2 linked regions of the Methylobacterium mesophilicum SR1.6/6 genome follow. The protein of the gene in region 2 interacts with the protein of the main gene of each other region in a pairwise test. Links are inferred from orthologs where the notes say so. Each region holds a gene or a part of one and is shown on either strand. Other genes may lie near its edges.

Region 1 (3,251 bases), 160 kb from region 2 along the record:
TCCTCGAGGACACCGCCTGGGGTGCCTACCGAACCGAGTTCTACCCGAGCTACGATTACAAGGCGGTCGGTCTCGCGGAGCACGAGAAGGCGCGCTGAAGCGGCGTCGGCGCCGCTGCCCCGTCCCGTCCGCGCGTCGGCGGCCGCAATGCTTCTCAGCGCGGGCCGCTGTCGCTGTTCCGCTGCCGGCAGCGCCAGCCGGCCATGCAGGACGGCACGTCCGCGGTGGGCTCGAAAGCCGGGGCCGCCGTCTCGTCGATCCGGCATGAGCCCGAATCCAGGTGGACGGTCTCGTAGGCCGTCTCGCTGGTCGCCAGGACCAAGTTGCGCGCCTGCGCGACGCGGGCCTGCAGCGCCGCGCAGGTGAGGCTGCGCGTGGTCACCCGCTCCTGCGCCAGGGCGGCGGGGGCGAAGGCGATCAGCACGAGGACGGAGACGAGGCGGGTCATGGATCCCTCGAGCGTTTCCCATCGGTTCGGCTTCGTCCCCGGTGAGGATGTGGGTGAGCACCGCGGCACGGCCCGGCGCCGCCCTCCGACCGGGATGCCGCCTCCCGTCAGGGCGTGTCGTCCGGGTCGTGATGGCCGTCGAGCACGGTGCCGCTCGTCGGGACCGCCGCGGCCACCGCCTCGGCACGGCGGACATCCGGGGCCGTCGCCTCCTCGACGAAGGCCGCCACGGCCTCGGTCAGCGGCAGCGTCCGGGTCTGCTGGCTGCCGAGCCGACGGATCGAGACCGTCCGCTCCTCCGCCTCGCGGCGGCCGAGCGCCAGCAGCACCGGCACCTTGGCCAGCGAGTGCTCGCGGACCTTGTAGTTGATCTTCTCGTTGCGCAGATCGGCCTCGACCCGCAGCCCGGCCCGCTCCAGGGCGCGCACCACGTCGCGGGCGTAGGGATCGGCCTCGCCGGTGATCGTCGCCACCACCACCTGCACCGGCGCGAGCCAGAGCGGGAAGTGCCCGGCGAAGTGCTCGATCAGGATGCCGGTGAAGCGCTCCATCGAGCCGCAGATCGCCCGGTGGACCATCACGGGCGGCTTCCGGGCGCCGTCGGCATCGATGTAGAAGGCGCCGAACCGCTCCGGCAGGTTGAAGTCCACCTGCGTGGTCCCGCACTGCCAGTCGCGGCCGATAGCGTCGCGGAGCACGTACTCGAATTTCGGGCCGTAGAACGCCCCCTCCCCCGGATTGACGGCGGTCTTGATCCGTCCGCCCGACTGTTCCTCGATCTGCGCCAGCACCCGGGTCATCACCGCCTCGGCGTGGTCCCACAGGGCGTCGGAGCCGACGCGCTTCTCGGGCCGCGTCGAGAGCTTCACGACGATCTGGTCGAAGCCGAAATCCGCGTAGGTGGAGAGGATCAGGTCGTTGATCTTCAGGCACTCGTCGGCGAGCTGGTCCTCGGTGCAGAAGATGTGGGCGTCGTCCTGCGTGAAGCCGCGCACCCGCATCAGCCCGTGCATCGCGCCGGACGGCTCGTAGCGGTGGACCACGCCGAACTCGGCCATGCGCAGGGGCAGGTCCCGGTAGGATTTCAGCCCGTGCTTGAAGATCTGCACGTGGCCCGGACAGTTCATCGGCTTGAGAGCGAACCAGCGCTTGTCCTCGGCCTCCTCGCCCGCCGACTGCGCGGCGAACATGTTCTCCCGGTACCAGCCCCAGTGGCCGGAGGTCTCCCACAGCGCCTTGTCGAGGATCTGCGGGGCGTTGACCTCGGCGTAGTCGCCGCGCAGGCGCCGACGCATGTAGGCGATGAGTTCCTGGAAGATCGTCCAGCCCTTGGCGTGCCAGAAGACGACGCCCGGCCCCTCCTCCTGGAAGTGGAACAGGTCCATCTCGCGGCCGAGCCGGCGGTGGTCGCGGCGCTCGGCCTCCTCCAGCCGGTGCAGGTAGCCGTCGAGATCGGCCTGGTTCGCCCAGGCCGTCCCGTAGATGCGGGTCAGCATCGGGTTGTTCGAATCACCGCGCCAATAGGCACCCGCGACCTTCATCAGCTTGAAGGCGGTGCCGACCTTGGCGGTCGAGGTCATGTGCGGGCCGCGGCAGAGATCGAACCAGTCGCCCTGGCGGTAGATCTTGAGGTCCTCGCCCGGGGGGATCGCGTCGACCAGCTCGACCTTGAAGGCTTCCTGCTTGTCGGCGAACAGGGCCCGCACGTCCTCGCGCTTCCAGACTTCTTTGGTGAAGGGCGCATCGCGCGAGATGATCTCGCGCATCTTCGCCTCGATGGCCGGGAAATCGTCCGGTGTGAACGGGGTCTCGCGATAGAAATCGTAGTAGAAACCGTTCTCGATCACCGGGCCGATCGTGACCTGCGTGTCCGGCCAGAGCGACTGAACCGCCTCGGCGAGGACGTGCGCGCAATCGTGCCGGATCAGCTCCAGGCTGCGGGGATCGGTGCGGTCCAGAAACTCGATGCGCGCGTCGCGCGCGATCGGGTCGTCGAGATCGGCAACCGTTCCGTCCAGCGCCATGGCGACGGTGCGCTTGGCCAGCGACTTGGCGATGCCCTCGACGACGCTGCGGCCGGACGTGCCGGCGGCGACCTCCCGCGTGTTGCCGTCGGGAAAGGTGAGAATCGGCATGGCTTCAAGCGTCTCCAGGCTCAGTCCTGCATACGGGGCAGGTAAGCGTCTTCAGGGGAGCGGCCGTGTAGACCGATTTTTTCGGAGAGGGAACCGAGCCCGGCGCGTGGTCGCCCCGCGCCCTCGCGCAAATGCGCGCCATCGTCCCCACCCGCCGTTCGGCGCCGGGGGCATGGCCCAGGAAGCAACACGCGGGACGCGGGACGCCGCGGGAACCCAGGTGTCGGCCGTGTACGCGCGGGATCCGATCCCCGCGGCGCCCGCGGCAGCGGCCGGGCATCGCCCCCGATCGCGGCCGTCTTTCTCGTCGCGGTGTCTTGCCGACGTCCCGGTCCTGCGCCTCGCTGCCGGCGGTCTCGGACGAGGTGCACGCACCTCCGGAACCCGCCCTTCAGCGCCGTGGCCTTCCAGCCGTCCCCCGCCTCGTAGTGGGCGGGTCCGCAGGGGGCTTCGGGCACGCCCAGAGGCGGGTCGGCGCGGGGGCATTTCCTCACCCCGCCGGGCCAAGGGCCGCCCGGTCTCACGCCCGCCTCCGAGACACGCCCCGTGCCGGTCCGCCGCCCGGGGCGATGGCGGCTGAGAGCCACCGACGCGGGCACCGCCCCGCCCGCGGACCCGCCCGGTCAGCCACCGGACGGGCCCCGCGAAGGACGCCACAGGATCGCTCC
Region 2 (3,141 bases):
TGAAGTGCGATCTCACCGACGAGGTCTACCACCTCATCAAGAACACCCCGAAGGTCACGGGCTTCCTCGGGGCCGACAAGTCGAAGCCGGTGCCGATTCCCGACGCCGAGGCCGAGCGGATCAAGGGCCAGGTCGCCGAGGGCGTCGACCGGCCCAAGCCCTCGATCTCCTTCGAGATCGGCGAGACCGTCCGGGTCTCGGACGGTCCGTTCGCCAGCTTCAACGGCACCGTCGAGGAGATCGACGAGGCCCGTTCCCGCCTGAAGGTGGCCGTGTCGATCTTCGGCCGTGCCACACCGGTGGAACTGGAATACGCCCAGGTCGAGAAGGCCTGATCGTAGAGCGAATAGGGAGTAGCGAATAGCGAGTACGGGTACAGGCGCCCCGCCGGGCTGACCGCCCTATTCGCTATTCGCTACTCCCTATTCGCCAAACCCCCGCGGGAGACCCGCCCGGCCTCGCCTCCGGGATCAACGGCTCGCACCGCGACCTGCAACCGTCCGACCCGCCGCGCTTCAGGCCGCACGGGGGCGGATCCTCATTGGGAGCAGTCCCATGGCGAAGAAGATCACGGGCTACGTGAAGCTTCAGGTCCCGGCCGGCGCGGCGAACCCGTCGCCGCCGATCGGTCCCGCGCTCGGTCAGCGCGGCCTCAACATCATGGAATTCTGCAAGGCCTTCAACGCGAAGACCGCGCAGATGGAGAAGGGCACCCCGATCCCGGTGATCATCACCGCGTATCAGGACCGCTCCTTCACCTTCGAGATGAAGCAGCCTCCGGTCACCTTCTTCCTGAAGAAGGCCGTCGGCCTGAAGCTCGGCAAGAAGCCGGCCTCCGGCTCCAAGACACCGGGCAAGGGCCCGACCGTCGGCAAGATCACCGAGGCGCAGCTCCGCGAGATCGCCGAGAAGAAGATGCCTGACCTCAACTGCGACACGGTCGAGTCGGCCGTCGCGATGATCCGTGGCTCCGCGCGGGCCATGGGCCTCGAAGTCGTCGCGTAAGGGAGGGCAGCATGGCTAAGGAAGGCAAGCGCATCCGCGCCGCCCGCGAGGGCATCGAGGTTACCAAGCTTTATCCCCTCGACGAGGCGATCAAGCTGGTGAAGGAGCGGGCGACCGCGAAGTTCGACGAGACCGTCGAGGTCTCGATGAACCTCGGCGTCGATCCCCGTCACGCCGACCAGATGGTCCGCGGCGTCTGCAACCTGCCGAACGGCTCCGGCCGGACGGTGCGGGTCGCGGTCTTCGCCCGCGGCGCCAAGGCGGACGACGCCAAGGCAGCGGGTGCCGACATCGTCGGCGCCGAAGATCTCCTGGAGATCGTGCAGGGCGGCAAGATCGAGTTCGACCGCTGCATTGCGACCCCCGACATGATGCCGCTGGTCGGCCGTCTCGGTAAGGTGCTGGGCCCGCGCGGCCTGATGCCGAACCCGAAGGTCGGTACCGTCACCATGGACGTGAAGGGTGCGGTGGCCGGCGCCAAGGGCGGCTCGGTGGAGTTCCGCGTCGAGAAGGCCGGCATCGTCCATGCCGGCGTCGGCAAGGTCTCGTTCGACGCCGACAAGCTCGTCGAGAACATCAAAGCGTTTGCGGACGCGGTCGCCAAGGCCAAGCCCGCGGGCGCCAAAGGCACCTACGTCCAGCGCATCGCCGTCACCTCGACGATGGGCCCGGGCGTGAAGGTCGAGCCGAGCACGGTTCTGACCGCCTGAGCTAAGGCGAAGCCTCCACGCTGCGGAGCGCCCGGCCGGAAACGGCCGGGCGTTTTGCTTTGCGGGGGCGAGGGTGGAGCGAATTTCCGACGTCGACATGTTGGCGAGCCGGCGGAATGCGACCTGGGACCCAGCACAGAAATCGCCGCGACAGCTTCACCACGCTCCCTCACGCCATTCTTAACCGCCGAGGGGGGCGCCAACGCGCATGGCTGTGCTAAATAGGCCGCCATGCGATGCACCCTGACGGTCACCTCCAAGCGACGCATCCTGTGCGTCTTTCCCGCCTACACACCGTCCTTCGGGACATTCTCACATGCCTACCCGCTGATGGGCGGGGTGAAGGCGTTCATGCCGCCGCAGGGGCTGCTGCTGATCGCGGCCTATATGCCGGAGGCTTGGGAATGCCGGTTCATCGATGAGAATATCCGCCGCGCCGGTCCGGTCGACTTCGCCTGGGCGGACGCGGTGTTCGTCTCCGGCATGCACATCCAGGAGCCGCAGATCCACGACATCCGCGACCGCGCTCGCGCCGCCGGCAAGGTCACGGTGCTGGGCGGTCCCTCGGTCTCGGGCGCACCGGAGAAGTACGGCGATTTCGACTACCTGCACATCGGCGAAATCGGTGACGCCACCGACCAGCTCGTCGCGCGCCTCGATGCCGACCTGACTCCCCCGCCTGCGCAGGTGGTGCTGGAGACGAAGGACCGCCTCGCGCTCGCGGACTTCCCGGCCCCGGCCTACGAGCAAGCACCGCTCAAGCGATACCTGATCGGCTCGCTGCAATTCTCCTCGGGCTGCCCCTATCGCTGCGAGTTCTGCGACATTCCCCAGCTCTACGGCCGCCAGCCGCGTCTGAAGAGCCCCGAGCAGATGTGCGCCGAGCTCGACGCCATCGTCAGCCAGCCGGGCCATCCGGCAGTGGTCTACTTCGTCGACGACAACTTCATCGGCAACCGCAAGGCGACGCGCGAGATGCTGCCGCATCTCGTGGCTTGGCAGAAGAAGAACAACTACCCGCTTCAGTTCGCCTGCGAGGCGACGCTGAACATGGCCAAGCAGCCCGAGATCCTCGAGCTGATGCGGCAGGCGAACTTCATGACGGTGTTTGTCGGAATCGAGACCCCGGAGGCGGACGCCCTCAAGGGTATCGACAAGACCCACAACGCCGCCGTGCCGATGTACGAGGCGATCGAGACCCTCAATTCCTACGGGCTGGAGGTCACCTCAGGCATCATCCTGGGTCTCGATTCCGACACCGACAAGTCCGAGCAGAACCTGATCGATTTCATCGATCGCTCGGCGATCCCCGTGCTGACGATCAACCTGCTGCAGGCTCTGCCCAAGACCCCGCTCTGGGACCGGCTGGAGCGCGAGGGGCGTCTCGTCCACGACGCGGCGCTGGAATCGAACGTGCTGTTCAAGC

The links.
Region 1: the proteins of rplA (region 2) and thrS interact in binary tests that used the Escherichia coli proteins (3 or more experiments, as listed by UniProt). The link is inferred for Methylobacterium mesophilicum SR1.6/6 from one-to-one orthologs.

The regions. Positions count from the first base shown.
Region 1 is NZ_CP043538.1:5,508,447-5,511,697, reverse strand. The notes cover bases 70-3,005. They hold thrS (threonine--tRNA ligase), read right to left. Parts: upstream 2,584-3,005; coding sequence 556-2,583; downstream 70-555. Other genes in these bases: MMSR116_RS26030 (hypothetical protein), read right to left, coding at 155-448; MMSR116_RS26035 (hypothetical protein), read left to right, coding at 70-98. Outside these bases: more of MMSR116_RS26035, read left to right, coding at 1-69. UniProt on the Escherichia coli protein: Catalyzes the attachment of threonine to tRNA(Thr) in a two-step reaction: L-threonine is first activated by ATP to form Thr-AMP and then transferred to the acceptor end of tRNA(Thr). The rate-limiting step is amino acid activation in the presence of tRNA.
Region 2 is NZ_CP043538.1:5,344,744-5,347,884, forward strand. The notes cover bases 40-2,865. They hold rplA (50S ribosomal protein L1), read left to right. Parts: upstream 40-1,016; coding sequence 1,017-1,715; downstream 1,716-2,865. Other genes in these bases: nusG (transcription termination/antitermination protein NusG), read left to right, coding at 40-335; rplK (50S ribosomal protein L11), read left to right, coding at 556-1,005; MMSR116_RS25295 (B12-binding domain-containing radical SAM protein), read left to right, coding at 1,947-2,865. Also shown: more of nusG, read left to right, coding at 1-39; more of MMSR116_RS25295, read left to right, coding at 2,866-3,141. UniProt on the Escherichia coli protein: One of the primary rRNA binding proteins, it binds very close to the 3'-end of the 23S rRNA. Forms part of the L1 stalk. It is often not seen in high-resolution crystal structures, but can be seen in cryo_EM and 3D reconstruction models.